Regions from separate parts of the Erwinia sp. CGal63 genome, predicted to be linked through region 4. Evidence: predicted binding sites of a transcription regulator. Region 4 holds the regulator's gene; each other region holds the start of a gene.
What was found. The regulator Fur, encoded in region 4, represses iron uptake genes when iron is present. The targets are predictions, from matches to a motif close to ATAATAATGAGAACNACTATCAA.
Positions count from the first base shown of each region.

Region 1: the regulator Fur is predicted to act here: its motif matches at 2,367-2,389, upstream of MKZ79_RS00085 (Nramp family divalent metal transporter).
Region 2: the regulator Fur is predicted to act here: its motif matches at 6,437-6,459, upstream of MKZ79_RS06565 (TonB-dependent siderophore receptor).
Region 3: the regulator Fur is predicted to act here: its motif matches at 1,308-1,330, upstream of exbB (tol-pal system-associated acyl-CoA thioesterase).

Region 1 is NZ_JAKUMN010000001.1:8,751-16,608, reverse strand. It holds gene mgrA (L-glyceraldehyde 3-phosphate reductase) at 1-542, shown strand, start outside; gene MKZ79_RS00090 (DUF2502 domain-containing protein) at 698-1,048, shown strand; gene MKZ79_RS00085 (Nramp family divalent metal transporter) at 1,091-2,329, opposite strand; gene MKZ79_RS00080 (NupC/NupG family nucleoside CNT transporter) at 2,691-3,878, shown strand; gene MKZ79_RS00075 (LLM class flavin-dependent oxidoreductase) at 4,113-5,195, shown strand; gene MKZ79_RS00070 (ABC transporter substrate-binding protein) at 5,195-6,199, shown strand; gene MKZ79_RS00065 (cysteine dioxygenase) at 6,192-6,785, shown strand; gene MKZ79_RS00060 (rhodanese homology domain-containing protein) at 6,778-7,858, shown strand, end outside.
Region 2 is NZ_JAKUMN010000001.1:1,452,937-1,460,794, reverse strand. It holds gene MKZ79_RS06595 (hypothetical protein) at 30-434, shown strand; gene MKZ79_RS06590 (MBL fold metallo-hydrolase) at 451-1,125, opposite strand; gene ldcA (muramoyltetrapeptide carboxypeptidase) at 1,122-2,042, opposite strand; gene emtA (membrane-bound lytic murein transglycosylase EmtA) at 2,324-2,956, shown strand; gene MKZ79_RS06575 (flagellar brake protein) at 3,003-3,740, opposite strand; gene MKZ79_RS06570 (GlsB/YeaQ/YmgE family stress response membrane protein) at 3,924-4,172, shown strand; gene MKZ79_RS06565 (TonB-dependent siderophore receptor) at 4,246-6,357, opposite strand; gene treA (alpha,alpha-trehalase TreA) at 6,554-7,858, opposite strand, start outside.
Region 3 is NZ_JAKUMN010000002.1:229,852-237,709, forward strand. It holds gene metC (cystathionine beta-lyase) at 1-1,155, opposite strand, end outside; gene exbB (tol-pal system-associated acyl-CoA thioesterase) at 1,398-2,129, shown strand; gene exbD (TonB system transport protein ExbD) at 2,135-2,557, shown strand; gene MKZ79_RS09835 (hypothetical protein) at 2,673-2,804, shown strand; gene MKZ79_RS09840 (RES family NAD+ phosphorylase) at 2,814-3,380, shown strand; gene MKZ79_RS09845 (helix-turn-helix domain-containing protein) at 3,391-4,029, opposite strand; gene MKZ79_RS09850 (MFS transporter) at 4,140-5,459, opposite strand; gene MKZ79_RS09855 (Csu type fimbrial protein) at 5,620-6,621, opposite strand; gene MKZ79_RS09860 (fimbria/pilus outer membrane usher protein) at 6,618-7,858, opposite strand, start outside.
Region 4 is NZ_JAKUMN010000006.1:35,645-43,502, forward strand. It holds gene pgm (phosphoglucomutase (alpha-D-glucose-1,6-bisphosphate-dependent)) at 1-302, opposite strand, end outside; gene seqA (replication initiation negative regulator SeqA) at 328-876, opposite strand; gene ybfF (esterase) at 1,112-1,876, shown strand; gene ybfE (LexA regulated protein) at 2,022-2,303, shown strand; gene fldA (flavodoxin FldA) at 2,445-2,975, shown strand; gene fur (ferric iron uptake transcriptional regulator) at 3,322-3,765, shown strand; gene MKZ79_RS17030 (beta-N-acetylhexosaminidase) at 3,826-6,483, opposite strand; gene chiP (chitoporin ChiP) at 6,576-7,858, opposite strand, start outside.

The DNA.
Region 1 (7,858 bases), on a different contig from region 4:
TGACCGCGCTGGATCATCTGGTGCGTCAGGGCAAGGCGCTCTATATCGCGCTTTCCAACTATCCTGCGCGGCTGGCGGCGGAAGCGTGCGCTATTCTCCGGCAGCTCGGCACGCCCTGCCTGATCCACCAGCCGAAGTACTCTATGTTTGAACGCGCGCCGGAAGAAGGTCTGCTGGATGTGCTGCAGCAGCAGGGCGTCGGCTGCATCGCCTTTTCGCCGCTGGCCGGCGGCGTACTGACCGATCGTTATCTGCAGGGGATTCCGCAGGATTCGCGTGCCGCCAGCGGCAGCAAATTCCTTAGTAGCGAGCAGCTGACGCCGGAAAAGATGGAGAAAGTTCGGCAGCTTAACGAGCTGGCGCAGCAGCGCGGGCAGAAGCTGTCGCAAATGGCGCTGGCGTGGGTGCTGCGCGGCGGCCGCGTGACCTCTGTGCTGATCGGCGCCAGTAAGACCAGCCAGATTGATGATGCCGTAGATATGTTAAAACAGCGTGAATTCAGCCAGCAGGAGCTGGATAAAATCGAAGCTATCCTCGCATGATCCCCTTGCCGCCGCGCTTTGCGGCGGCATTACGCCCCGACATTTCTTTTAACACTTTTATGACGTTTTTAGGAATTCGCCAGGCGAAACCCCGGCGCTCTCTTTATAATACTGGCATCAGGGCGGAGCAGTCGTGCCGCCGATAAGGAGAGAAAATGAAACGTTTATTGCTTATTGCCGCTTTGCTGGCAAATTTATCGCCGTTGGCTATACACACAGCTCAGGCCGACAGCGCCCGCATTATGTTAGCGCCGGGCGTCTCGCTACATTTCGGCGACCGCGATCGCCACGGACGCTACTGGGATGGCGGCCACTGGCGCGACGGACGCTGGTGGCACAACAACTACCGCTACAACGAGGGCCGCTGGTGGCGTCACGAGCAGTGGCGGCGCCATCAGGAGATGCGTAATCGCCACGAATGGCGGCGTGAGCAGCGCTGGCGCGATCATGAACGGCAGCGCGAATGGCGTCACGAGCGCGATCGTCATCACGACGGCCGCTGGTAAGATAAAAAAAGGGTGCTCATATGAGCACCCTTTTTTCCGGCCCTACAGCCCTCTCGCCATTGATATCAGCAGATAGCCGTTCAGCGCCACCACAATCACGACGATAATTTTGCCAGCCGTCTGCATCAGGCGAGAGTTCACCAGCTCGCCCATCAGCTCGCGATTGCCGGTAAAAGAGAGCAGCGGAATCAGCGCCAGCGCGATGCCGAAGCTAAGCAGCACCTGGCTCATGACCAGGATACGCGTCGGCTCCCAGCCCGCCAGGATAACGATAAACGACGGCAGCATAGTGATCACGCGCCGCACCAGCAGCGGAATGCGCACGTGGATAAACCCCTGCATCACTACCTGTCCCGCCATCGTGCCCACTACGGTAGAAGAAAGACCGGCCGCCAGCAGGCTCAGGCCGAAAACTACCGCCGCCGCACGTCCCAGCAGTGGATCGAGTGTCAGATAAGCCTGATCCAGTTCGGCGATGCCGGTATGGCCGCTAAAGTGAAAAGCCGCTGCTGCGGTCGCCATCATCGCCAGGTTTACGAATCCCGCGATGGTCATCGCGATGGCTACGTCCAGCCTGGTAGAGGAGTAACGCTCGGCACGGCTACTGCCATTGGAGCCCTGGGTTAAAGAGGAGTGCAGATAGATCACATGCGGCATGATCGTCGCACCCAGCACGCCCGCCGCCAGCAGCACCGCGTCTGCGGTCGGCAGCGTCGGCAGCGCCATTCCCTGCAGCAGATCCACGACTTTCGGCTGTGAGAAAAAGAGTTCGATCACGTAGGCAGCCGCCACAAACAGCAGCAGCCCGCCTATGACCAGTTCCAGCGGTTTCTGCCCGCGGCTTTGCAGCATCAGGATCAGAAAGGTCACCACGCCGGTCAGCACCGCGCCCTGCAGCAGGCTGACGCCAAACAGCAGCTTAAAACCGATAGCCGCGCCGATAAACTCCGCCAGGTCGGTAGCCATGGCGATAATCTCCGCCTGAACCCAGTAGAACCAGACGGCGGGACGTGGAAAGCGATCGCGGATATGTTCGGCCAGGTTTTTGCCGGTCGCGATGCCGAGCTTGGCCGACATCAGCTGAATGACCATCGCCATGATATTGGCCCAGACCGCTACCCACAGCAGCTTGTAGCCGTAGGAAGCGCCGGCCTGAATATTGGTCGCAAAGTTGCCGGGATCGATATAGCCGATCGCCGCAATAAAGGCTGGCCCCATCAGCGCAAATTTGATTTTACGGGAACTACGGACCGTTTGCTCCGCGGTGCGGCCTTCAAACATCGTCATACCCCTTAATACACCCGAGGAGCGTATTCTCTTTCAAATGATAATGATTATCAACATCACCTGAAGTGGTTAAAGTTATCGCTGTAATAGCCTACGCTAAAAAGTATAGCCTTTGCTATATCTACAAACGGCTTTTTGTGATCGTTTTGTAAGCGACATCTCTACTCTAGGTTAAAAATTATTCCCCTACAAGTTGCCGGGTGGTTTTTTAAACAGTATCAGGATGTGACAGGAAAGCAGATTGCCAATTTAACGCGATATGAATTTATTATATTGAGGCTTTAGTCTCGTTTTTCTGCAACTTGTTACATAGAATGTGCAGCGAATTATAACAGCCTTCAAATTTGGAGCACTCATGTCCCGCATTCTGCATTTTGCTTTGGTGTTGGTGGTGGTAACCCTACTGGCCTTACTGGTCAGCAGCGATCGGAAAAACATCCGCGTCCGTTTTATAGTCCAGCTTCTGGTGATTGAAGTTCTGCTGGCCTGGTTCTTCCTGAACTCCGAGATCGGCCTGGGCTTCGTTAAGGGCTTCGCCGGTTTCTTCGACACGCTGTTGGGCTTTGCCGCTCAGGGCACCAGCTTTGTCTTTGGCGGCATGAACGATAAAGGCCTGGCGTTTTTCTGGCTGAACGTGCTCTGCCCTATCGTCTTTATCTCCGCGCTGATCGGCATCCTGCAGCACTTCCGCATTCTGCCGGTGGTGATCCGGGCGATCGGCACCGTGCTGTCGAAAGTCAACGGCATGGGCAAGCTGGAGTCTTTTAACGCGGTAAGCTCGCTGATTTTGGGACAGTCAGAAAACTTTATCGCCTATAAAGATATCCTCGGCAAAATGTCGCAGCGCCGCATGTACACCATGGCCGCTACCGCGATGTCGACCGTTTCCATGTCTATCGTCGGCGCCTATATGACCATGCTGCAGCCCAAATACGTGGTGGCCGCGCTGGTGCTGAATATGTTCAGCACCTTTATCGTGCTCTCGCTGCTTAACCCTTACCGCGTTGAACAGGAAGAAGAGCTGAAGCTGAACGATCTGCACCAGGGGCAGAGCTTCTTTGAAATGCTGGGCGAATATATCCTTGCCGGTTTCAAAGTGGCGGTAATTGTCGCCGCGATGCTGATTGGTTTTATCGCGCTGATCTCCGCCGTGAACGCGCTGTTTAACACCGTTTTCGGTATCAGCTTCCAGAGCGTGCTGGGCTACGTGTTCTATCCGTTTGCCTGGATGATGGGCGTGCCGTCCGGCGAAGCGCTGCAGGTCGGCAGTATCATGGCGACCAAGCTGGTTTCCAATGAGTTCGTCGCGATGATCGACCTGCAGAAAATCGCCGGAACGCTGTCGCCGCGCGGCGAAGGCATTCTCTCGGTATTCCTGGTCTCCTTTGCCAACTTCTCCTCTATCGGCATCGTGGCGGGCGCTATCAAAGGTCTGCACGAAGAACAGGGCAACGTGGTTTCGCGCTTTGGTCTGAAACTGCTGTACGGTTCAACGCTGGTCAGCGTGCTCTCCGCTTCCATCGCGGGACTGGTGCTGGGTTAACCTCCCTCTTCCGCACAGCAGAATAAAGGCGAACCTTCGGGTTCGCTTTTTTTATGCCTGTCGTCTCGCCAGCAGCCTGAAATCCGCGCCTGCGCGCTATTTACGCCAGACATCTTTTCCGCCATAGCTGTTTTTCAGCTTTGCTCAGCAGATATAGGAATTTCACAGCTTACGTCTCTGAAAGTAGGGTTTTCTCCTGCGCCCTGTTCAGGCCCTTACTTCGGAGAACTCAGCATGAGCATTCAGTTTCTTGGCATGATCGGCCATCGCCTGGCCTCGGAAATCATTCCGCCCAGCGGCCCGCTGTTTAACAAGCAGTATATCGCCGACTTCGCCCGCGCCCATGAAGAGGCGGGTTTCGATCGGGTTCTGGTGGGCTACTGGTCCGATCAACCCGACGGCTTTCTGGTGACGGCTCACGCGGCGGCGCATACCTCAAAAGTGAAGTTTCTGCTGGCGCACCGTCCCGGCTTTGTCTCGCCGACGCTGGCCGCGCGCAAGCTGGCGACGCTGGATCAACTGACGGAGGGTCGCCTGGCGGTGCATATCATCAGCGGCGGCAACGATGCCGAGCAGCGCCGCGACGGCGATTTTCTCAACAAAGCCGAGCGCTACGCGCGCACCGACGAGTTTTTACAGGTGCTGAGAAACAGCCTGACCGCCGAGGAGCCTTTCGATCATCATGGCGACATCTACCAGGCGGAGCAGGCTTTTTCCGCCGTGAAGCCGGTGCAGCCGCAGCTGCCGATCTATTTTGGCGGCTCTTCGTCAGAGGCGATTAGCGTTGCGGCTAAGCACGCCGATGTTTTCGCGCTGTGGGGCGAGCCGCTGGCCGGCGCGGCCGAAACCGTGCGCACCGTACGTAGCGCCGCCGCGCGCCACGGCAGAGAGATCGGCTTTAATATCTCTTTCCGCCCTATTATCGCCGCGACGGAGAAAGAGGCCTGGGAAAAAGCGGAATATATTCGCGAAACGGCCCGCAAAAAGCTGCTCGCTTCCGGGCACGATTTCGGCCTGCCCAAGCCGCAGAGCGTCGGTGCAGAACGCCTGTTCGCCGCCGCCAATGAAGGCGATCGGCTGGATAAAAATTTATGGACCGGCATCGCGAAGCTGGTTGGCGGCGGCTATAACTCCACCTCGCTGGTCGGCACGCCGGATCAGGTTTCCGACGCGCTGCTGGATTACTACAATCTGGGCATTGAAAGCGTGCTGATCCGCGGGTTCGATCCGCTGAACGACGCGCTGGAGTATGGCAAAGAGCTGATCCCGCTGACGCGCGAAAAAGTCGCGGCGCGCCGTATCGCAAGGAGCGCCTGATGCGTCTGGTCGCCGCCATCCTGCTGTCGATTATGGCTACCGCCGCCACCGCAGAGAAAGTGACGCTACGCCTGGGCGACGTTAAGGGAGATCGCTTTATCTCCCTGCGCGAGTCCGGCGAGCTGAAGAATTTGCCTTACGATTTAAAACTCACCTCGTTTGAATCAGGCGCGCCGGTGCAGGAAGCGCTGAACGCCGGCGCGCTGGACGTTGGCTTTACCGGCGATCTGCCCTTTTTGTTTGTTTACGCCGCTGGCGCGCCGGTGAAAGCCGTCGGCGCCTGGCAGAACAATCCCGACAGCATCGCGCTGCTGACGCGAGCAGACAGCAATATCTACAGCCTGAAAGCGTTAAAAGGCAAAAAGATTGCCGTCAATCGCGGCGGCTGGGGCCACTATCTGGTGCTGGGACTGCTTGAGCGCGCCGGACTGAAGCCTGACGACGTCACGCTGCGCTTTCTCGGCCCGGTCGACGGTCGCGCCGCGCTGGCCAGCCATGCGGTTGACGCCTGGGCGACCTGGGAACCCTATGTCTCTTCGGCTCTGGTCGTGGATAAAGCGGTGCTGGTGCCTCAGGGCGGCGGCAAAGGTATTCTCTCCGGCTACTCTTACGCCCTTGCCCGTGAAGAGGCGTTGAACGATCCCGCCAAGCGTCAGGCTATCGCCGATCTGCAGGCTCGCCTGGCCAGAGCGCAGATCTGGGCCGCTCAGCATCCGGCTGAGTTCGCCGCCGCGCTGAGCAAATCGCTGGGAATGCCGCAAACCATTACCCAACGCTGGATCGCCGACGCGCAGATCCGCCCGGTGAGCTTTACGCCTGCGCTGGCGGCGACGCTGCAGCAGTCTGCCGATTTTTTCTATCGCTATCGGGTGCTGCCGAAAGCGGTGGATGTCCGCCAGGCTTTTGATTATCAGCTGGCAGACCAGGCTAATCAGGTAGCCGAAGCCGCGCAGCAGAGCGCCAGCTCGCTATCCGTTGCTAAGCAGGAGTCAGTCCATGAGTGAACCGCAACATCATCGTCTGCGCGCCTTTGTCGCTGGCCTGGCTGAGCTGCTGGAGGCGAATCCTTCAGAGCAGAAGATTCTGCAACAGGGCGGTGAGCTGCTAAAAGAGCTGATCCGCCATGACGACTGGCTTGCCGAGCCCTTTACGCAGCCCAGCCCGCAGCGCTATCAGCAATATTTGCTGCACGCCGACGCGCAGCAGCGCTTTTCGGTGGTGAGCTTTGTCTGGGGGCCAGGGCAGTCGACGCCGGTGCACGATCATCGGGTCTGGGGATTGATCGGCATGTTACGCGGCGCGGAGGTTTCGCAGAATTTTGAGCGGGACGCACGGGGCGCGCTTTTCGCCGCGGGCGAGCCGGTTCGTCTCGATCCCGGCGATGTGGAAGCCGTTTCGCCTGAGGTTGGCGACATTCATCGCGTCAGCAACGCTTTTACCGATCGCACCTCAATCAGCATTCACGTTTATGGCGGCAATATCGGCGCGGTGAAACGCGCCGTTTATGCGGAAGACGGCAGCGAAAAGCCGTTTATCTCCGGTTATAACAACGCTTTTTTACCGAATATTTGGGATCTTTCACATGGCTAAAAACGCACTGCCTTTACGGCACTACAGCGATATTCGTTACGCTCTGCTGCAGCGCCAGGAGATCGCGCTGCTGGATGTACGGGAAGAGGCGTATTACGCCGAAGGTCATCCACTCTTTGCCGCCAATGTGCCGTTATCGAAGCTGGAGCTGGAAATCCTGAACCGCGTCCCCCGCCTGACCACGCCAGTGACGCTCTATGACAACGGTGAAGGCCTGGCGCAGATCGCCGCCGAGCGCCTGATTGCGCTGGGTTACCGCAACGTGGCGCTGCTGGCCGGCGGCCTGCAGGGTTGGCGCGAAGCGGGCGGCGAACTTTTTATCGACGTTAACTCTCCGGGCAAAGCCTTTGGCGAGCTGGTGGAAAGCCTGGCCCATACGCCTTCGCTCGCTGCGCAGGAGGTCAATGCGCTGCTGCAGAGCGACGAGCCGGTCGTGGTGCTGGACAGCCGCCGCTTTGATGAATATCAGACCATGAGTATTCCCGGCGGCATCAGCGTGCCGGGAGCGGAGCTGGTGCTGCGGGCCAGAGATCTGGCGCCCTCGCCGGAGACAAAAATTATCGTCAACTGCGCGGGCCGCACGCGCAGCATTATCGGCACGCAGTCGCTGGTTAACGCGGGCGTCCGCAACCCGGTTTATGCGCTGAGGAACGGCACCATCGGCTGGACGCTGGCCGGACTGACGCTGGCGCATCAGCAGAACCGTCGCTACGGCGAGACAAACGAAACCGCGCAGCTACAGGCGGCGCGTGCTGCCAGAGAGGTTGCCGATCGCGCTGGCGTGCAACGCCTTACGCTTGCCGGGCTGGCCGCTTTACAAGCGCAGGATCGGCGCACAATTTATCTGTTCGACGTGCGCGACGCCGAAGAGTATGCCGCCGGTCATTTGCCGGGCGCCCGCCACGTTCCGGGCGGTCAGCTGGTGCAGGAAACCGATCATTACGCCAGCGTGCGCGGCGCGCTGATCGTGCTGGCCGATGAGAAGAGCGTTCGCGCCGATATGAGCGCTTCCTGGCTGGCGCAGATGGGCTGGGATGTCGCGGTACTGGACGAGCTTAACGCGGTGGATCTGA
Region 2 (7,858 bases), on a different contig from region 4:
CCGGGCCAGATATCTGCCCGGAGAAAGCCATGTTTCGTTTACCTGTTGCCGCCGCCCTTGTTGCCTGCTCCTTTTTCGCCCATGCCTCAAACAGCGCGGCGCCGCCGCAAAACAGCGAATATCAGATAACCTGCCCGGGCAGGCCGACCATGACCGTTACCAGCGCGCAGTACGGTTTGACCACGCTGCTGTGGGCGGGCGATCACTTCCAGGTCGCCGCCGGCAGCCAGCGCTCCCATACCGATAACGGCGACAGCGTCGCTATTATTCTGTTTCGCAATGGCGATCAGATGGTTACCAACAAAAACACCGATGAAACCTTTTTCTCCTATAACGGGCAGAAACATCTGGTTTCCTGCAGCCGCACCAGCGAGCGGGAAAAAAGTACGGTTACGCTGCAGCGAACGGACGCCGCTGGTAAAGTTGAGTCCTGAACCTGGCCAAAACGCTTTAACTTGCCTGCTGCTCTCCTGGCCGATGACGTAGATCCAGCGGCGAGCTTTCCGCCTCGTCCAGCAGCGCCAGCCATTCCCGCATCGTCACTTCCTGCCAGGAGAGATGACCTTTGGTGGTGCCCATCAGCACCACGTCAGGCCGCAGCGCACGATAAAATTCCAGCGTCCGCTTCAGATCGCCCTCGTTGCTTTCCGGCACCAGCACGGTAACCCAGCGGTCGTGGCTAAGGCTGACGGTATCGCCGACGAAAAGATAGGTTTTGCCGTAGGGCGACGCATACAGATAAGTGGTGCTGCCCGGCGTATGACCCGGTGTAGGCACCACATGCAGGCTGCCGCAGTGGACTTCCGCCTGGTTGAAAGTGTCGTCCGCTTCGGCGAAAGGGCTGACCGGGCCGAGCGCGCGATTGTGGCAGTAGAGCGCCGAATTAAAGCGCTGTTGCAGAATACGCGTGCCGGGGCCCGCTTCGTGCCAGTGGGTCAGATAGTGACGAAAGATGCCGCCTAGTGACTCGATGGTATTGTGATCCCGGGTATTTTCAACGCGCGATATCAGCACGTTGCCGCGTGAGAGCCGCAGTAAAAAACCGTGCATCATGACTTCAGGATCGCGTTCGCCAGGCGGAAACTCCGGCGTGGAAACCCAGAGATCTTCATACAGCTGCTTCATGCGCGCTCCTGCAAGGTAGGGTGTCCCGTAATATGCAGCCGCGCGGCGTCGCCTGTCACTCGCAGTCTTCCTTCGGCGCCAAGCGGCAGCGTCACGGTGCGCCAGTGATGACCGAATTCAAGATCCGTGACCACCGGCAGGCCGGTAAGCTGGTGGATCAGCTGCCACACGCTGTCGAAATCGTAGCCGTTGTCGTAGTCGCTGAGTTTTACGCCGGTGAAACTGCCGGTCACAATAGCTTTCTGCCGCGCCAGCACGCCATGCTGCGCCAGCTGCAGCAGCATTCTCTCCACCCGAAAAGGATGCTCGTTGATATCTTCTATAACCAGAATGCCGCCCTCTATCTCCGGCAGCCACGGCGTGCCGATAAGCGATGTCAGCATCGCCAGATTGCCGCCCCACAGCGTGCCGGAAACATCCACCTCCTGCGGCGTTGTCTGCCACTCCAGCGTAAAGGCAGGCGAGGTCAGCGCTTGCCAGAAATGCTCGACGGTAAAATCTGACAGGGTTTCCGCGCCAAAATTGGCGGTCAGCATCGGGCCGCTGAAGCTTTGTCCGCCCGCCTGCAGCAGCGCCATCTGGATCACGGTGAAATCGCTGTGGCCGCAAATCGCCATTGGACGCTCCTTCAGGCGCGCCGCGAGCGCGGCGGCGTCGAAGTCAGCAAGCAGCCTTGTTGCGCCGTAGCCGCCGCGAACCGCCATGACGATATCCGCCTCGGTCTGCAGCAAATCCAAATCCCGCAGCCGCTCTTCATCGCTGCCGGCAAAGCGCTGGCTGCGACGAGCGATCGCCGCCTGGTTATTCACCTGATGTCCCTGTTCCTGCAGGCGGCGTACGGCAAGCTGCGCGGCCGCCTGATTTTGACAATAGCCGGAAGGGGCGATCAGATGAAAAGTGCGTGGAGTAACGGACATAATCTTCACTTTTATCCTTAATTGGCTAAATTTTGGCCCTTATTCAACGGTTTTACATGGCGAAAAAGCTGTTAGCCTCACAGATTCAGGCGGAAGGGCCGTTTTCCGCGCGGAGTTAGTGAATCATTTTGCGCAATTCAGGGTCCAATACGGCTGATAATGACGAAAAGCGCGACTGAAGTCATCCACCAGGGTGTGAAATTAAGAGTAGCGGTAATTTTCCTGCGGCCAACAGCCGCTATGATAAAGCGCGAAGCCAGAGCGCAGAGGAATAAAATAGCGTGAGAAACTTAAAAACAGCGGCAATATTGGGTGTGTTCCTGCTGGCCGGCTGTGCCGGTCAGTCGCATAAACAGCACGAAAAACAGCCGCAAACGCCGCTGACTAAGGCGCCGCCGGCCAAAGTCGCGCAGGCCTGGTCAATGTTCACGGAAAACGCCGCGCACAACTACGGCGTCGATCAGAAGCTGGTCGAGGCGATTATTTCGGTGGAATCGGGCGGCAATCCAACGGTAGTCAGCAGGTCGAATGCCATTGGATTGATGCAGATTAAAGCCTCCACGGCCGGGCGGGAAGTCTATCGGGTGCAGGGGCGTCACGGCCAGCCGAGCAGCGCTGAACTGCGCGATCCGGTGAAAAATATCGATATCGGTACGGCTTATCTGAAAATTCTGCAGGATCAGTCGCTGGCGGGCATTCGCGATCCAAAAACGCTGCGCTATGCCACTATCGTCTCCTACGCCAACGGCGCTGGCGCGCTGTTAAGAACCTTCTCGCGCGATCGCGATCGGGCTATCGCCATGATCAATAACCTGACGCCGGAAGAGTTTTATCAGCACGTGCAGAACAAACATCCCGCTGCGCAGGCGCCTCGCTATTTGTGGAAAGTCACTACGGCCTATCGCACCATCTGATGGTGCGGCTCTCAGCGCCGCCGGTATCGGGCGGCGTTTTTATCGCTTACTGAAAGCGGGTAGCTTTTTCTCGCGCCAGCCGTTCCAGCGAGAAGATCACAGTCTGCAGCAGACGTTCCTGAGCAAAATTCAGCGAGGCGAAGCGGAAGCTCAGGCGCGGCGTCACTACCGTCTCGTTTTTATTGCCTACCACGCTGCGCTGGCCCACGTTAATCAGTGAGGCATCGACTTCCAGCTGACCATATTCGCCCATTTCAATGCGCATCTTTTTAAACGCCTCGCCGCCCTGGAGCGTTTCCGGAACGGGAGAGTCGCCCAGCACGCCGATTCCGCCCAGCGAGAGATCCTGCAGCCGCATTTTGCCTTCGCCGCTGCCGTCCGGCCATTTGGCGTAGCAGTAAAAAACCGGGTCGAGCGGCACGGCCACGCGAAAGAACTCGCGGCGCTGGATCATCCACAGCTCGTCAGGAAGCCCGGCGCCGAAAGCGGGCAGGCCGTCATGGCTGTCGTTCTCAAGCGCGGCCAGCGTGAACTCTACCTTAGCGCCATGCGTTTCGGCAGTAAGCTGCAGGTCGCTCATCTCCAGCGCCAGCTGGTTTTCATAATCATTGCTGCCGTAATCGACGAGCAGGCGCTCTTTGTCCGCGAACAGCAGGCGGGTAATAAACTGGCCCCTGGCGTGGGAAACCATTACGGGCGTTTGATTTTTCAGCAAATTTTTTAGTACGGCAAGCACGGCGAGCGGGCCGCGCTTGAGATATTGTTCTTTTTCTTCTTCTTTCACGTCCTGCTCCGGTTGAGTGTCAGAAAATGCGCGCCTGGCGTTAATACGCGAATTATCGGCATCAATACGCGGCGCTTTAGGCAAGGGTAAAAAAAAGGTGCAAAAAGTTTGGCTTTAAATCACAGAGTTAGAATCTTTGCCTATACTTATCCCGTCTAATCAGTACAAGCAAAGGAGCAGTATATGGGAATTTTGTCATGGATCATTTTTGGTCTGATTGCCGGGATCATTGCCAAGTGGATTATGCCAGGTAAAGATGGCGGCGGCTTTATCATCACCGTGATCCTGGGGATCGTCGGTGCCGTAGTTGGCGGCTGGATCAGTACGCTCTTCGGCTTCGGCAGAGTGGACGGTTTCAACTTCGGCAGTTTTGTTGTCGCGGTTATCGGCGCCATTGTCGTACTGTGGATCTACCGTAAAGTCAGGAGCTGACCGCCTGGCGGAAAGTTTACTGTGAATAACCCCACGCCTTGACGTGGGGTTTTTCTTTTATAGCCTGAAGGCGTCAGAAATCGTAGCCGACGGTCGCCGTCACCGAACGCTCAGCGCCCCAGTAACAGTAGCCCGTGCCGTAGCAGGCGGCGACATAGTTGCGATCGGTCAGGTTATTCACGTTTAGCTGAACAAAAGCGCCTTTCAGACTGCCGTACCAGGTACCTAGATCGGCGCGTAGCGAAGCATCGAACAGCGTAACGGAAGGCAGCCTGGTGGTGTTTTCGTTATCCGCCCACTGTTTGCCAATGTAGCGCACGCCCGCGCCCGCGCTGATGCCCCAGGCAAACTGATATTTTCCCCAAAACGAGGCCATCGCGTTCGGCGTCACGTAAGGCGTATGGCCGTCATTACCGTCCACGGCATCTTTATAACGCACGTGGTTCAGCGTATAGCTCGCCAGCGTGCTCAGACGCGGCGTCCACTGATTGTGAGCTTCGAGCTCCAGTCCCTGTGAATGCACTTTACCTGCGGGCTGGTAGTAAGACTCCTTAACCACACGATTGCCGACATCTTTCTGCGTCAGGTCGTACAGCGCCGCGCTATAGAGATCCGTTGTGCCCGGCGGCTGATATTTCAGGCCTGTTTCATACTGTTGCGAGGTGGTCGGCTTCAGCAGATTGTTATTGCTATCGGAGAGCGACTGCGGCGTAATCGCCTGGCTGTAGCTGACGTAAGGCGAAACGCCGTTGTCGAAGGCGTAAAGCAGCGCGACGCGGCCGCTGACGTGATCGTCCTGGCGACGATGCTTATCCGCCGTGGCGTTATCTTCCGTTTGTGAAACGATGCGGTCATAGCGCCCTGAGAGATCCAGATGCCACTGTTGCCAGAGCATCTCATCCTGCAAATAGACGCCGGTCTGATAGTAGCGACGCTGCGAACGGGTAAAATCGTAGTCCGGCTGCGGCGCCAGCGCCTGGCCCGTCAGCGCGTTCAGCTGGCTGGCGTTGCCGCTGGCTTCGTTCAGGTTGTTTTTATACTGATGATACTCCGCGCCCAGCACTACTTTATGCGTCAGCTGACCGGTGGCGAAATCCGCCTCCAGCTGATTATCCAGCGCGAAAGCGTCCAGCGAAGAGCGCGAACCGGAATAGTAGCGGTTCAGCAGCGCCGGATTGTCCGCATCCCAGCCAATCTGATAGACCTGATCGAGATCGACGTTGGAGTGCGCATAGCTGGCGTTGGAGCGAAAAATCCAGGTATCGTTAAACTGATGCATGAACTCATAGCTGTAGATTTGCTCGTGCCGTTTAAAGCGATCCAGCGAGCTGTCGCCGTCGTAAAAGCCGTTGCTCAGCTTACGGCCAGCGTGCCCGGTAATGCTGCCGTCGCCGGGAACCGCGCCGTGATAGCCGCCGGAAGGATCTTTCTGCAGATAAGCGCGCAGCAGCAGAGAGGTATCCTCGTTTGGTTGCCAGAGCAGCGAAGGGGAGAGGGCATATTTTTCTTCGCGTGTATGTTGATACTGCGTATCGCTGTGGCGGGTCAGGCCGGTCAGGCGAAACGCCCACTGCTCATTGATAGCGTCGGTATAGTCGAAGGCGGTGCTGCGGCTGTTGTTATTGCCTGCCGAGGCGCGGAAATGGCCCTCTTGACGGAACTGCGGACGTTTTGAACTTTCCATCACCAGGCCGCCGGGCACCGTTTGTCCATACAGCGCTGAAGATGGCCCTTTAATCACGTCGATACGTTCCAGAAACCAGGGATCGACCTGAAGGATATTGTAGCTGCCGGGATCGCTCATCAGCCGCAGGCCGTCGAGGAAAATATTATCCACGTCGCCGCCGTGGAAGCCACGCAGCGAAACCGTGTCGTAGCGGGTTGCTGCGCCAGCGAAATTGGTGAAGGCGCCGGCGGTATAGCTGAGCGCCTGATTAACGTCGGTCGCGCCCAGATCTTCAATCTGCTGACGAGTGACAACGGAAACGGATTGCGCGGTTCGCGCCAGCGGCCGGTCGGTCTTCATGGCGCCCTGGCTGGTTGTCACGTTATAGCCGGAGGTCGGCGTGGTCGCTGTTTCCGCTGGTGCGGCGGTGACAACCAGCGTCTCCGCAGCCCAGCCGGCGGCAGGCGAAACGGTAAGGGCGGCACAGAGTACGGCGCTGCGCTTGCGGGCGAAAACCATTGATTTATCCCTTTCAATAATTGAACGAAAAAACGCCGCCGCGACTTCAGCGCGCGCAGCAAATGTAAAGATTATGATAATCTTAATGATAATTATTATCTTTACTGTTACGGCGCACAATCCGTGATTTTTCTGATAATGACGGCAAGCGCGGGATAAAGAGAGGAGCAGGCGATCTGCGATCGCCTGAGAAGGGTTACTGACCTTTGGTTATATCGCCGACATTGTTACATACCACGCCTTTCGGGCAGTAGAGATCCATCAGCTTCAGCGTCACGCCGTTAGTCCAGCCGAAGCCGTCCTGCAGCGGATATTCGCCGCCGCCGCCGCCGCCCAGATTGCTGCCTTCCACCACATATTTTTCGACCAGCTTGTGCTCTTTATCGTAGGTGGCCTGGACATTTTTCAGGAAACGCATACCGATATCTTTCGCCAGCGTCTGCTTGCCGTAGTTGTTCAGGCCTTCGACCGCGGCCCACTGCAGCGGCGCCCAGCCGTTTGGCGCATCCCACTGCTGACCGTTATTGACGTTGGTGGTGATCAGGCCGCCTTCCTTGACCAGCTGCGACTGCACCGCTTCCGCCGTACGGTTCGCCTTGTCTTCCGTCGCCGCCTTCAGATAGAGCGGGAACAGCGCGGCGGCGGTCAACTGCGTACGCGCCTTTTTCTCTTTCCAGTCGTAATCGACGTACCAGCCCTGTTTTTCATCCCAGAAATAGCGGTTGATCGCCTGCTGGCGCTGCTCGGCCAGCTGCGCAAAGCGCTCGCTGGCGTCCGCGTGACCGGCTTCCTTGTTGGCGCGCGCCAGGGTTTTCTCCAGATGGAATATCAGCGAGTTAAGATCGACCGGCAGAATAGCGGTTGTTTCGATCGAGGAGATATCGTTTGGTTTAGCGAACCAGCGCGAGCTGAAGTCCCAGCCGGATGCCGCGCCCGAACGCAAATCGCGGTATAGCTCGCCCTTGTCGCGATCGGCGGCTTTTTCCACCGTGGCGACATCGTCCATATAAGATTCGGTGCGAGGCGTATTGCGGGCGTCCCAGTAGCGGTTAAGCAGGGTACCGTCTTTTAGTTTCACCAGTCGCTTGCTGGCTTCGCCCGCTTTCACCGTATCGGCGTCGCTCATCCAGTAGTCATACTCTTTCTGCAGCTCGGGCAGATATTGTCTGTAGACGCCGTTGCCTTTATGCGTCGCCAGCAAATCCACCATCAGGCTGAAGAAGGGCGGCTGCGAGCGGCTAAGGTAGTAGCTGCGGTTGCCGTTGGGGATATGACCATATTTATCCAGCAGCGAAGCAAAGTTATCGACCATATCCTCTACGCGATCCCAGTGACCGCTTTCCGCCAGGCCAAGCATGGTGAAGTAGCTGTCCCAGTAATAGATCTCGCGGAAGCGACCGCCAGGCACCACATAAGGTTTAGGCAGCGGCAGCAAGGAATCCCACTGGCTGGCCGGCGTGGCGTTACGGGTGAGCACCGGCCACAGGCCGTCGATATGCTC
Region 3 (7,858 bases), on a different contig from region 4:
GGCAAGCAGATCCTCAACGTTTTCCAGACCGATATGTAAACGTACCAGCGTGCCGCTAAAATCAACGCCGCCAGCCGGACGGATCGCCGCCAGTTCGTCGGGCTGGTTTGCCAGGATCAGCGACTCAAAGCCGCCCCAGGAGTAGGCCATGCTGAAATGTTCAAAATGGTCGAGATAGTCCGCCAGCTGGCTATCGCTCAGGCGCGCTTTCAGCACAAAAGAGAACAGGCCGCTGCTGCCGGTGAAATCGCGCTGCCAGAACGCATGACCTTTACACTGCGGCAGCGCCGGATGGTTAACCACGGCGACTTCAGGACGAGCGCTCAGCCACTGGGCGACGCGCAGGGCGCTCTCTTCATGCTGGCGCAGTCGAACCGCCAGCGTGCGCAGGCCGCGGCTGGCCATATAAGCGGTATCCGCGTCCACCATCTGTCCCATCAAATAGGAGTTCTCACGCAGCTGCGCCCAGCAGCGCTCGTTGGCGACGGCGGTGCCGATCATCGCATCAGAATGACCAATCAGGTATTTGGTGCCGGCCTGGATAGAGATATCGATGCCGAAATCCAGCGCGCGGAACAGAATGCCTGCGGCCCAGGTATTGTCGATCATGATCACCGCTTCCGGCGCTTTAGCGCGCACGGCGGCCACGATAGCGGGAATATCCTGGACTTCCATCGTGATGGAGGCGGGCGATTCCAGAAAAACCACTTTGGTTTCCGGCTGAATCAGCTCGGCGATCTCCGCGCCCGCGGTATGGGCGAACCAGGTGGTGGAGACATTCATTTTGCGCAGAATTTTGCTGCAGAAATCCTGAGTCGGCTCGTAAACCGAACCCGCCATCAGCACGTTATCGCCTGCCGAAACAAACGACAGAATGGCGTTGGCCACTGCCGCCGCGCCGCAGGGATAGAGCACGCAGCCCGCGCCGCCTTCCAGCTCGGTCATGGCTTCCTGCAGGGCGAAATGGGTCAGCGTGCCGCGGCGGCCATAAAAGAGCTCGCCTTCGGCGCGTCCCGCCGTGGCGCGCTTTTTCTCGGCTACGCTATCAAATACCAGTGAAGAGGCGCGCTGAATAACGCTGTTGACGGAACCCTGGGTATAACGTTTGCGGCGGCCGGCGCTAATCAACGCCGTTTCAATATTTTTGCTGGTCATCGGTCTGCTCGGTTAAAGGATCTCGCTTAACGTTAACACGGCAGCCGCCAGGGCGAAATTCACCTCGCCTCTGAGTGAGGAAGTTTCAGGAAAAATCCCGATCGTCAGGGGGAGACTGAGAAAAAATGTAAAAAGTGGCGCTTAAAGGGTAAATAGTAATGATAACTACTATCAATTCGGATTTGATTTGGTATGATCCGCACTGCATTTTCGCTATCGGTAACTGACGTTGGAGAAACGCCGTGACGAATGATTTGATGCAGACGGACCTCTCCGTCTGGGGCATGTATCATCATGCAGACATCGTAGTAAAAGTGGTAATGATCGGTCTGCTGCTGGCCTCGGTGGTCACCTGGGCTATTTTCTTCAGCAAGAGCGCGGAACTCAGCTCGGCCAAACGCCGCCTGAAGCGCGAACAGCAGGCGCTGGCTGGCGCGCGTTCCCTGCAGGAAGCCGCGCAGACCTGTGCCGCTTTTGACGCCAACAGCCTGACAACGCAGCTGTTGAAAGAGGCCGAAAACGAGCTGGAGCTCTCGGCTGATTCAGAAGACAACGACGGCATTAAAGATCGCACCTCGTTTCGTCTGGAGCGCCGCGTCGCCTTCTTCAGCCGCCATGCGGGCCGCGGCAACGGCTTTCTCGCCACTATCGGCGCCATCGCGCCATTTGTCGGCCTGTTCGGCACCGTCTGGGGCATTATGAACAGCTTTATCGGTATCGCGCAGACGCAGACCACCAACCTGGCCGTGGTAGCGCCCGGCATTGCGGAAGCGCTGCTGGCGACCGCTATCGGTCTGGTCGCCGCAATCCCGGCGGTAGTGATCTACAACGTTTTCGCCCGTATGATCGCTAACTACAAGGCCACGCTGGGCGACGTCGCCGCGCAGATTATGCTGCTGCAGAGCCGCGATCTGGATCTGGCCGCCAGCGGTCGCCATGCGCCGGCGCAGACGCAGAAACTGCGGGTAGGGTAAGTGCGATGGCTATGCGATTAAATGAAGACCTCGACAGCAACGGCGAAATGCATGAAATCAACGTCACGCCGTTTATCGACGTGATGCTGGTGCTGCTGATTATCTTTATGGTCGCCGCGCCGCTGGCTACCGTTGACGTGCGCGTTAACCTGCCTGCCTCCACCAGCGCGCCTCAGCCGCGTCCGGAAAAGCCGGTTTATCTCTCGATTAAAGCGGATAAGCAGCTCTATATCGGCAACGACGCGGTGACGCCTGAGACGCTGCTGGCCTCGCTGGAAAACCAGACTCACGGCGATAAAGAAACCACCATCTTTTTCCAGGCGGACAAGTCGGTGGACTATGAAACCCTGATGAGCGTGATGGATAAGCTGCGCCAGGCGGGCTACCTGAAAATTGGCCTGATGGGCATGGAAACCGCCGCGAAGTAACCGGCTTTTCTCTCCGACCATAAAAAAATCCGCAGCGGCCGCTGCGGATTTTTTTTGCCTTAAGCTTTTCAGCGTGAAAATGGGATAACCTCTCCTGAAAGGAGGAGAGGCGATTATGCGAAAATGGACTTTCCGGCCCGAAGCGGCAGCGAAAGCGATGGCTGCGCTGACCGGTTCCGGGTTTAGCATTCCCGAGCTTGAGTTACGTAAAGGCTCGATTTTAAAGCGCCATCAATGGCAAAAATAGCAAAGCGCGATCCACTTTTCTGCGCCTGAGAGTAGTGAGAAATGCGGTCGTTTTAATCCGCCCGGCGGCAAGATTGCCGTCTGGTACGCCGCTGATTCGGCTTTAACCGCCATGGCTGAAAGCTACGGCCGAATGTTTCATTTTGCCGGCACAATATCCTGGCCTGAATCTGCCTTAGATCAGCACTATATCTGTGCCGTAAAGGTGATAAGGACGGTGAAGGTCATTGATGTAGTCAGATTATGCGAGCTATTGCACATCCCTTTAGACAGCCTGGAAAATGAGAATTACGACTTTCCACAGTGGCTGATGTCGCAACTTTTTTGTCTTAAGAATAACCATGCCGGCATCGCTTATTCCAGCAGGCACTGCCGCTATAAGAAGTGCTACGCCTTCTGGAAAAATCCAGAAAGCGCCCATGCATTCAAAGATGTTTCGCAAGGCAGAGTAACGATAAGAAATTACAGGGAATATGACACTCAGCTGTTCCCGCCAGGCTGGAAGCTTCGCTGGATGAAAGGCGACGACATGCTTGAACGGCTGCTGAATTTTGCCATTGTGCCGGAGCCGGATTAACCAGGCCTGATTAGCTTCCTGCCTGCTGGCTAAGTAAAGCCGCGTTGCGAACGAGTATTTTCAGCGCTTCCGGATTAGCGCCGTTTTGCATGATCTCAACAGGCGTTTGCCAGACGCCGTTGCCTTTGATATCGACAGGCGATCTTAGTGCGTTGAGAATCATCATTGGATGCAGTCCGGGGCCGAAAGCCTCCATGACTTCCGCGAAACCCGGCAGCAGGCCTTTTTCCGCAAACTGAAAACGTGGGAAGATAAAGTCGCCGTTTTGTTTAAAAGCCAGCAGCCTGTTTTTCTTTAGTCGCGCGTGAACGCCCTGACGTGAAATGCCCAAAATAGCTGCCACGTCATTTACCTTCATTGTGCCGCCCATCTCTTCGAGCTGAGCATAAAACTTTTCCAGATTTTCTTTACGACGCCTCGTTTTCTGCCGTTCACTTTCGGATACCCGAATGTTTTGCTCAAGCAAAGTGGCATAGAGACGCTGCATCAGGGCCCTGTCGTCCAGGCTGACCGCTTCCATCGCCTGCGCTTTATCTGCGAACTCCGGCATCAGAGCCAGCCCGATGTTATGAATTCTCCGCAAAAGGTTTTGTTGAAATTCATTCAGGCTGCGTACGGCGTCCAGGTTTCCATCAATAATTATGCTCATCAGCGACCTCCCATTTGACGAGTATTTTATCCTTAATTTGACAACTCGTCAAAAGAGGGGCGGGGAGTTCTTGCGAGAATTGACGGCCGCAGCGAGCTGCGGCCGGAAAATTACATCTGAACCAGGGGTTCAGCGCTCTGCCGGGCCTGGTACTGGCGAACCAGACGTTTAATAATCATGGTGCCGATCAGGCCGCAGACGGCGGCAAAAGTCAGCCAGACGCCCGGCATCGCCTTGTCGCCGGTAGCATGGATCAGATAGCTGGAGATCGCTGGCGTAAAGCCGCCAAACAGCGCGGTAGCCAGGCTGTAGGCCAGCGAAAAACCGGTCGCGCGCACTTCGGCAGGCATAATTTCCGTCAGGTAAACCACCATTGCGCCGTTATAGCTGGCGTAGAGAAACGACAGCCAAAGCTCCGCCTCCAGCAGATGCGAGAAGGTTGGCGATCCCACCAGCCAGTGCAGCACCGGCCAGGCGGTGGCGATCATCAGGACGGTAAACAGGATCAGCAGCGGGCGGCGACCAAAACGATCGGAAACCGCGCCCATAATCGGCAGCCAGATCAGGTTGGAGAGGCCGACGCACAGCGTCACCAGAAAGCTCTGTTTGTCGCTCATCATCAGCACCGTCTTGCCGAAGGTCGGCGTAAAGGCGGTGATCATATAAAACATCACGGTAGTGGTTACCACCATCAGCATGCCGGCCAGCACCAGCGCCCAGTTGCTGGCGACGCCGCGCACAATCTGTCGCATAGTTGGATGAACTTTGCGCTGGCTGAATGCTTCAGTTTCCTCCAGCATTCTCCGTACCCAGAACAGGAATGGCACGATCATGCAGCCGACAAAAAACGGAATGCGCCAGCCCCAGTCGGTGACCTGATCTTTCGCCAGCAGATGGTTCAGCCCCAGGCCGAGCAGCGCGGCGAAGATTACGGCAATCTGCTGGCTGCCCGACTGCCAGCTGACGAAAAAGCCCTTGCGGTTTTTCGGCGCTATTTCGCTGAGGTAAACGGAAACGCCGCCCAGCTCCACGCCTGCCGAAAAGCCCTGCAGCAGACGGCCCAGCAGGATCAGGATCGGGGCCGCGGCGCCCAGCGTAGCGTAGCCCGGCACAACGGCGATAGTCAGCGTACCGATCGCCATCAGGCCCAGCGTCAGCAGCAGCCCTTTACGCCGCCCGTGATGGTCGATATAGGAGCCGAGCACGATAGCGCCCAGCGGCCGCATCAGGAAACCGGCGCCAAAGGTCATCAGCGTCAACATCAGCGAGGCGAATGGGTTATCGCCGGGGAAAAAGGTTTTGGCGATGGCGGTGGCGTAGTAGCCAAACACCATAAAGTCATACATTTCCAGAAAGTTGCCGCTGGTCACGTTAAAAATGGTTCGCGCGCTGCTCCGTTGTTTCGCAGGGTGAGAAAATAGAGATGTCATAACCTTTCCTTTACATTTTTCTTCTCTTTTAGCCTGCGCACAGCCAGTTTAATGTGATGGATCTCACCGTTGAGCGTTGCAATTGGGTTCCTTTGGTAACAAATAATTAACAATGCAGTTTTAAAGGGCAATCCGCTGGCGTCAGAGTCAATTTGTCTGTTCAGAAAGATAAATCCACCACCACGCTGTCGCTGTAGTTGCCCGCTGGCGGCGTCGTCTGCGTGGTCAAAATCCTGGCCGTATAGTTAAAGGTGCGGGTCAGGCCATCACTGGTAATGCCGTTGGCGGAGGTGCTGGCGACGCGCTCTGTGCCGGTCGGCCCCCAGCGCGAGGTAGTAGCGTTCTTGTAGATCTCATAAGCCAGCTGATTGCTGCCGCTGGTCATATACCGCTGCGTGCCGACCGCGTGGCTGCCGTTGCTCAGCCCTACCGTATAGGTGCTGCCTTTGGTGCAGATCACATTGATCGACTGCGAAACGGCGTTAAAGCTGCCGACCAGCGGCGCGCTGCCAAAGCTGATATTGGGCGCGGTGATGGTGGTGCAGTCGTTGGTCACCACCAGCGTGGTGGTGATGGGCACGGTGCCGGAGCCGGTTTGCTGACTGCCCAGCAGGCAGGCGCCCAGCGCCCCCAGGCCGGTGCAGATGTTATAGCTCACCAGAATATTTAGCGTGACCGTATAGGTTCCGGCGGCGACCACCTGGCCGGTAAGCGTGCGCAGATAGAGCGGAATAGCGAAGTTCTGGCCGCCGCCCACTCCCAGCAGATTAAGCAGCTGCGCCTGGCTATAGTTGACCGTAGTGCCGCCGATTAGCATCTCCGTGGCGCAGGCCGAATCGCTGCATACGCGTAGCGGAATCAGGTCTGTGCCGGCGCTGGAGGTTTTCAGCGCGCCGCGCGTGCTGCTGGTAAAAGTGGCGCTGGCGAGCTGCAGACGAACATAGTCGCTGGCAAGCAGCGACAAGACGCTGCCCGACCCGCAGTTGACGTTAACGCTGGCCGTGGTGTTGCTGATGGTCGTGTTCACCGTAAAAGAGCTGACGCTGCCGAAAGTCGCCGTGGAGGCCGGCAGCGTACAGGCCGCGCGGGCGGCGAATGAACCGAACAGCAGCAGTAACAGCAACGCCGAACAGAAAATCGGCCTTAGCGATCGCAGAGTCATGGTGAAGTTCCTGAAGCAGCGGAAAGGGCGCAGGTCAGCGGCCCATAGGTTTGCAGAGAGCGCGGACGACCACCTGGCACGTTCAGCTCGGCCTCGCAGTGGCGACCGTCCGGCGTTTCGGCGCGGAAGGGATTGGCTTCGCGCAGATTCTCCATCCAGACGAGGCCGTCCCAGCCCACATACTCCGTCGCGGCGCCCGGACGGATCACCTGAGTGGAAACGGGCAGCGGTTCGCCGTTCTGGTCATGCAGGATCACGTTGGCGGCGCGCAGCGGTTCAATGGGGAAATGCAGCAGATAGCCGCTGTCGCGCTTAACCGCAAAGCGCTGTTCGACGCTGGCAGCGGTCATATCCGCCGGCAGATCCAGCGTATCGATATCATATTTAGCCGGATAGTAAGAGCTGATGCCCGGCACCAGCAGATAGCCGCCGGCATCCGTCTTACCCATCAGCTGATTCTCATAGCGCACGTTGATATTGGGGTAGTCAGTTTTCACCACCACAAAGGCGTCGTTAACCTGGTTGGCGGCAAAATAGCTGCCGTCCATCAACACCAGCGAGCCGGTGACGTCAGCCCATTCAGTGGTGTAGTCGCCGTCGCCGTAGAAGCCTGCCGACGTCTCTATCTTCTGATTGCGCCAGCTCAGGCTTCCCTGCTTGTAGTCGCCGCCGCTGCTCTGGTTGGCCCAGGAGGCGTCGTAAGCCAGGCCGCCGTCGGTAGGCATCGAGCGCGAAACCGTTACGCGCTGCGAGGTGGTTCCCTGCTGATCCCGGTCCAGGCTCAGGCTGGCGTTGCCGCGTTCGCTGAACGGGATCACCAGCGAAATCGTGCCTGACCACTCGCCCTGGCGCTGGTCGCGGCTGGCGGCAACATAGAGGCTGCTGCTGCCCCAGATATTTTTACTCCAGGAGAGATTCCACAGCTGGGTGCGGTCGCCGCTGCCGCTGGTGATATCGATAAAGGCCGCGCCCAGGCTGCCGAAGCGGTCGAGCGCGACGCTGGCGCTGTACTGGGCGCTGCGGCGGCTGAGCGTAAATTCCGTACCCGCCACGCCGCTGTTGCGATCGCCGTAGAGCGCCAGATTACCGAACGTTGCCGAGCGGATAATATGCTGCGTGCCGATATTAAAACGGCTGTTGTTGTACTGATAACCCCAGCTGTATTGATTGCCGTGGTCGCCGTCCATTTGGCTCTGCGCCAGCGCCGCGTTGATCACGCCCAGAGACCCGATCCTGA
Region 4 (7,858 bases):
ACTTCCAGCACGGAAATGATCGCCGGCTCGGAGAGCGCGTGCGTGTCTTTGCCCACAAAGCAAGGGCCGGTAACGCCATTCTTTTTACGCTCTTCCGCTATCGCCTGAGCGATCGCCAGAATATGCGTCTCGTTGAAGCTCTGTCGGCCCGCGCTGCCGCGATGGCCGGACGTGCCGAATTTTACCGCATGTTCCGCGTTGCCGACTTCCGGCTGCAGGACATAATACTGCGAGGTCAATTGTGCAACGTTAATCAAATCGCTCTGCTGTGCTGGCTGCCCGGCACGGGAATGACTGGCCATTGGCGCTTCTCCCTGACGCTGTGTTTTAGAGTGTGCCGCAAACCTTGTCCGCCAGCTCCGTCGGGAACTGCATGGACGCCATGATATGTTCAATCATGCTGCGTTTACGGCCTGTGTTGGTGTTGGTGATCACCCAATACGGCGTGCCGGGAATGTGTTGCGGCTTGGTATGGGTGCCGTTCTGTACCAGGGTCTGCTGATTGCCTGCAAAGTAGACGCGCGTGCGGCCGTGCAGTGACTCGGTCGCGGCGGCAAATGCTTTGGGATCCAGATTGTATAAAGTCGACAGGATCAGCATAAAACGGTTCACCGCTTTTTTCTGTTCCGCATACTCGTCCGACAGCAGCAGCTCACGCACGGCGCGAACGCGATCCTGCGGGCGAGACGTCTCTTTCACCACCGTTTCCTGCACGCTGGCGACAGGAGCAGGCGTGGCGACAGGCGCTTTCGCTGCCGTCTGACCGGCGGAGAATTTCAGCATACGACGTAAAATATCGGAGGCGCTTTCACCAATATGCTGAGTGTGGCTGGCGATATAACGGTAGAGCTCTTCGTCGACTTCAATAGTTTTCATCTTGATCCAGTACGATTATTGCTGATAAGAGCCGGTTGGCGACCTGCTGTTGCCGGAACGCCAGAAGACCAGCCCTAACACGAGGATTATAAAGTTAAATCCTGCCGGGTTGTAGCGCCAGCCCCGCTTGCGGGCAAAAGTCGGAATATGCCGTAAAGCCTGGGGCCGCCGCGACGGCAGAAAATCGTGCTTTTATGATAACCTAACCCTTCGTTTCCTCTGTAAGAAGTTTGCCATGAAATTGAATTTCCGCCTGCAATCTGAACAAACCGCCGTTTCTGACGCGCCCGTAGTCCTTATTCACGGCCTTTTCGGCAACCTGGATAACCTCGGCGTGCTGGCGCGCGACCTGAAAACAGCGCGCCGCATCATTCAGGTTGATGTGCGCAATCATGGTTTTTCTCCACGCTCGACTGAAATAAACTATCCTGCGATGGCGCGCGACGTGCTGGAAACGCTGGACGATCTCGGCGTTGAGCATTTTGAAGTTATCGGTCACTCCATGGGCGGTAAGATTGCGATGATGCTAACCGCACTGGCCCCAAATCGCGTTAAGCAGCTGGTGGTTATCGATATCGCGCCGGTGGCTTATCAACAACGTCATCACGATCATATCTTCGCCGCGCTCGAAGCCGTCAGCGAAGCGGGCGTCACCCGACGCAGCGAAGCCGCCGCGCTGATGCGTAAAACTATAGACGAAGATGGCGTGATTCAGTTTTTGCTGAAGTCTTTTCAGGATGGCGAATGGCGGTTTAACGTTCCGGCCCTGCAGCAGAGCTACGATAAGATTATCGGCTGGGAAAAAGTGCCCGCGTGGCCGCATCCGACGCTCTTTATCCGCGGTGAGCTTTCACCCTATATCACGGAAGCGTATCGCGAGGCGCTGTTGACGCAGTTTCCCGCCGCCCGCGCTCACGTGATTACCGGTGCGGGCCACTGGGCGCATGCGGAGAAACCCGATGCCGTTTTACGCGCTATCCGCCGTTTTTTTGCCCTGTGAAAACAAATATTTCAGTAAAAGGCTAAATAATTGCCGTCGCGACTTTCGCTGGGGTATGATGGCGCGCTAAAATTTGTCGGCGGCCGCAGTCGCGGGCGCTTACGGCTCAATCCATCAGAACTCCAGCCTTCAGTATCACGATTCTATGGCAAAAGAAAACACGGACCGCACCACGATCGATCTGTTCGCAGACGAGCGTCGCCCGGGACGACCCAAAACCAATCCGCTGACGCGTGACGAGCAGCTGCGTATCAACAAACGCAATCAGCTCAAACGCGATAAAGTGCGCGGGCTGAGACGCGTTGAGCTGAAAATGAACAGCGACGCGGTCGATGCCCTGAACCAGCTCGCCGAGCAGCGCAACATGAGCCGCAGCGAGCTGATCGAAGAGATGGTTATGGCGCAGTTAGCCAGACCAAAGCGCTGATCGGGGCGCGACGGTAGAGCACAAAGCGACAAATGCGGGCGGATTAGCCGTTTATCCCCCTGTGGCTGTCTGCTATCATTGCCGTTAACATTTTCAGGCTAGTCGCCGCATATCATTAAGTTTCAAGAGGTTATTAAACTCATGGCAATCGTAGGCATTTTCTTTGGCAGCGATACGGGCAATACGGAAAACATTGCAAAAATGATCCAGAAGCAGCTCGGTAAAGAGGTGGCTGAAGTTCATGATATCGCTAAAAGCAGCAAAGAAGACCTTGAAGCCTTTGATATTTTGCTGCTGGGCATCCCAACCTGGTACTACGGCGAAGCACAGTGCGACTGGGATGATTTCTTCCCGACGCTGGAAGAGATCGACTTCAACGGCAAGCTGGTGGCGCTGTTCGGCTGCGGCGATCAGGAAGACTACTCGGAGTACTTCTGCGACGCGATGGGCACCATCCGCGACATCATCGAACCTAACGGTGCGGTGATCGTAGGTCACTGGCCTACCGAAGGTTACCACTTCGAAGCTTCTAAAGGGCTGGCGGACGACAATCACTTCCTGGGCCTGGCCATCGACGAAGATCGCCAGCCGGAGCTGACCAACGAACGCGTTGAGAAGTGGGTCAAACAGATCTCTGACGAACTGCAGCTGCAGGATATCATCGAAGCCTGACAGCCTGGCCCACTGGGTTAACCACAGTGGGCCAGCGGTTTTTCCTATAGCAGTAATAGATACATATTTGTAACTTTTACCCTCAAAACGGTAGAATAACCCTGCTTCGTTTCCGCTTCGCCAGTATTTGGCATCGGAAGATCGAACGGATAACCCAGCGTACATGGGTGCTTGCTTTTTCGGACGTAACGACTTCGTAATCCTTACATCCTCTGATGGTTTTGCATCTCCGCTGTGGTTTCTTCAAGGCATCGGTTCTATAATGAGACGCTCAGCTTTTGCGTCGACCGATGCTCACGGCTTTTCAGCCACTTAGTGACCAGTAAAGTAACAGGACAATATCCGCATGACTGACAATAACACCGCATTAAAGAAGGCCGGCCTGAAAGTCACGCTTCCTCGACTGAAAATTCTGGAAGTGCTTCAGGAACCAGAGTGCCATCATGTCAGTGCGGAAGACTTGTATAAACGCCTGATCGATATGGGCGAAGAGATTGGCCTGGCGACGGTTTACCGCGTTCTGAACCAGTTTGACGATGCGGGGATCGTTACCCGCCACAACTTTGAAGGCGGAAAGTCCGTTTTTGAACTGACCCAACAGCATCATCACGATCACCTGATCTGCCTGGACTGCGGCAAGGTTATCGAGTTCAGCGATGAGTCGATTGAATCCCGCCAGCGTGATATAGCGACGAAACACGGTATCAAGCTCAGCAACCACAGCCTTTATCTCTACGGCCACTGTGCTACCGGCGACTGCCGTGAAGATGATACGCTGCACGACAAGTAAGCTAATTTAAAAACAGAAAACCGGCGATCGCTCGCCGGTTTTTTTTCGTCTGAGAAACGGTTATTTCAGGTTTTCCACGCGGCTGAAGCGCTTGCCGTCGCTGCTGACGGCGCGAATCATGACTTCGCCTGCAACATTCGGACGAGCGTTATCCTGATAGCGCTGCCAGCTTTTGCCGCCGTCCAGCGAGTAGTCGATAGCAAGACCGGGCAGCGCGATATTGGCTTCCAGCCGGCCTTCGACAATGCGCGCGCCCGGCTGCGGCAGACGGTAATGGATACCGGCTTTATCCATCTTCGCCAGTTCACGCTGCCCCAGCAGATTGGCGTAGCGCTGCCAGTCGCGGTTAAGCGCGGCCTGATCGACATGGTGCGTTTCGCCGCCCTTGTATTCACGTCCCGCCTGATAGGTCTCTTCCCAGGCCGCACGATGCCAGCCACGCTCCGCCACGGAAATAGCGCGAGGGAAAATCATCGCTTCCATCTGCTCATCGGTACGCACGGTTTCGCTCCAGAGCTGGGCTGAGATGCCATAGGCGCCCGGCCACGGTTTGTCGGATTTAGCGCTGAAGTAGTTGCCGTCGCGATCCACCGAGGTTTCCGCGTTCTGCGGCATATTGTCCGGCGCGAAGCTGAACATTTTACGCTCGTCGTTGAAGCGCGTGCCCCAGTAATAGCCTCGCTCGTGCGGATTCACCTCGTAAGGGAAATCCATATAGAGATAGTCCGGATTGGAAACGGTGACCTCGTAGCCTTTGTTAGCCCAGTCGTTAACGCTGTCGAAGCCGCCCCAGAAGAGCGTATCCCAGAAGTTGACGCCGACGCGTTTGGTGGCGAAATCTGCGGCGCCCTTCGCGTCCTTCAGGCCATCCTGCCACGCCTGCATTTTCTCAATACCGTGCGCGTTAACGCTCTCGCTGACTTTTTTGCCGAAATAGCTGGGCAGGTGATCCATGTCGGCGACCTTGCCCGACTTCACCAACGCCTGGCAAACCTGAGATTTCGCCCAGGGCTTGTCTTCCCGGCTGAGGTCAATTTTACCCTTGCCCGCTTCCGGTTTCGCCGCATCCGTATAGCCCGCGCCGAGGCGAATATTTTTCGCTTCGTCGCCACCGAAGTGCCAGGTCGTTAGCGGCACGCCCGCGGCCTGGTGCATCGCCTGGATTTCGCCAATGACTTTATCAACAAAGCGCATCGAGGAATCCAGGCAGGGGTTCAGATAGCTGGTGCGATCGTAGAACTGTACGGATGTGGTATTCGAGGTATCGGTGGGATCGACCAGGCGATATTCGTTCGCCTCTCTGGTTTTGCCCTCTTTCATCAACCTGTTATAGCGAGCTTCCATTGAGATCACCGCTGCGCGAGCGTGCGCAGGCATGTCAATCTCCGGGATCACCTCAATGGCGCGCGCCTTCGCATAGCGCAGAATATCAATATAGTCATCACGAGTCAGATAGCCGTTGCCCGACGCATCGGCAAAAGGCCCGGAGCCCAGCTGCGGCAGCAGGCAGCGCTGCTCTGTCAGATCGTGACAGCGTTTCGACCCGATTTCAGTCAGCTCCGGCAGGCCTGGTATCTCAATACGCCAGCCCTCATCGTCGCTGAGGTGGAAGTGGAATTTATTCAGCTTCACGGCCGCCATCTGATCCAGCAGGCGCAGCACCGCCTCTTTGCTGTGGAAGTTGCGGCCGATATCAAGAAAGATGCCGCGATAGGCCATGCGCGGCGCATCGGTAACGTCCAGCGTGGCGATCTTCTGCTCGCCGCTGGCCGGCAGCAGCGACAGAATGGACATCATGCCGTAATAAACGCCGGCTTCGTCAAAACCTTCTATCTGCGCTTCGTGCTCGCGAATAGTCAGCTTATAGGCGCCGGAAACCGCCTTGTCGCCGGTAAAAGCGGCAGGCGTAAGCTGACTTTTGATTTTGTAGCCCTGCGACTTTTCCGCCACGCCCATCAGCGCGAAACGCTCTCTTACCGCTTCCGCCGATTCCGCGCTCAGGCCAGTCAGCTCAAACTGCACGCCCTGGCTCAAATCGGCATCTTCCGTATGAAGCGTGACCTGCAGCGGCGTAGGAAGAATCTGGCCGCGCAGCGCTTCAGCGGCCAGCGGCGCGGTATCGCTGTTTTTCTCAAAGCGGCTTGCAGGCGTCATCAGGATGTTGCGGTCGTCTGGCGTTCGTTTCCAGTGCGCGGCCATCGGCGAAACAAACGAGGTTAAGTCTTCCGTATCCGTGCTGGCGATAATTTTAGGCTGGGCGTTTTCAGCAGTAACATACCAGCGCGGCATCACGTCGGTAATAAAAAGCTGCCAGTACTCGTTGATAATGGGAATTTCAACCGATTCGCCCGCGGCAAACCCTTTAAACTTCTCGGTTGGCTCCAGTCGCGTCAGATCGCCTACAACATGCACCATCCGGAACTGATCGTTATCGACCCGCAGCGTCTGGCGAATATTAGGCAGCCAGATAGCCCAGTCTTTGCTGGTAATCGCCTTGCCCGGATTAGTCAGCGTAATGGTCGCCCGATTGCAGGAAGCCCAGTCCGCGCCCAGCGCCGCGCAATCCACGCCGTGCTGCGCGGCATGGTTATCGTTAACGGTGTACTTCACGCCAAACTGGCTAATCTGATCGACAACGCTTTGATCCGCCCTGGCTACGCCGCTGGCCATCGCTGACATCAGCGCCGCCGCCACGAGCGTTAGTCTTAATATTTTCATCACTTTCCTCGTCCGCTGTTAAAGAGTTTGCCAGCCGCCAGCGAGGAAAGCGTTGTACGCTTTCCTGCCCGGACGTCAACAAACTGCCTGCATCAAAAAATGGTGAAAGGCGCGATAACGGTCAGCCTCACGTCTTTTTCGTCCTGGAACATATTTCCGTAGCCGTTGCTGAAGCTCGGAATATCGGAATGATTTTTGTAACGGGTATAGTGCAGGTTGATCTGAGTATCTTTGGCGCGACCATGCTGGAACGTATAGCGCAAATCCATATTCCAGGCGGACTCGCTGCGGCGCATGCTCTGATCGTAGATCGGATTGGTTGAAGGACGAGCGTCCCAGCCGTAAGCGTAGGAGGTGCCGACTTCCCAGCCGGGCATCTGCCAGCCTTTGAGGTCATACATTACGCCCGCGTAAAGCGCTTTTTGTCCGTTGGCGTTAAAGTCGCTGCGGGAATCCCACCAGACATCGTTACGTCCATTGGAGGTCGCGCCGACCGGCGTCATACGCGCGAGGAAAAAGCCCTGGTTACCGCGAGCTTTGACCATAGTGCCTTCGACGCGGAAATCAAACGGCCCGGTTTTATAGCCCAGCGTAACCGCCTGCAGCCAGGCCAGGCCGTCATAAACATTATTAACGTTGTTAACGCCGCCCTGCTCTTTATTACGCGCGCCGTAGAATTGCCAGCTGGTATGCAGATCGTTGCCCGCTACAGGAAACGCCCATGACACCTCGGTGAAATATTGATCCATATAATTTTCGGCCTGGCCCACCGCGCCTTCCAGCACCAGTTTATTTTTGAAATCATATTTGATGCCGACAGAGTGCAGATATTTTATTTCGGTTGTTAAGTCTGGCTTACGGAAGCTATACATCTGGCGATACCAGGGCGCCTTATACTCATCCGTCCACATATAAGAGAGTGACAGCGCGCCGGCATCGTCAAAATCATAAACGGAACCCACTTCAAATCCGCGATAGGTTCCCGGCACGAACCCCCATTGGGGCATAAGCAGTGTCTGTCCCTGTGGCTGAATATAACCCGCTCTTAACCAATAATTATCATGCTTAAGTTTAATCGCGGCTTTATAAAAAGAGGCGCCGTTGGCGTCGCCGTCAAATTTTTCCGACCAGCGATTCTTTGCGTTACTGAAGGCAATCTCGTTCGGCGCCGCCGGGCCGGTACCCGCCAGCTGTAGAGCGCCATGCACGCCAAGCTCAATGCCGATAAAATCCGCCGCGTAGCCCGAGGAAAAATCCAGGCTGCCGTTAAAAGTGGAGTGATGCAGGTTTTCCGTATACTGACCATATTTATTATGGACCGGATCCATCTCTTTTCTGTCGCGCTGCCGCTGCCAGTAATAAATACCGCCGGTCA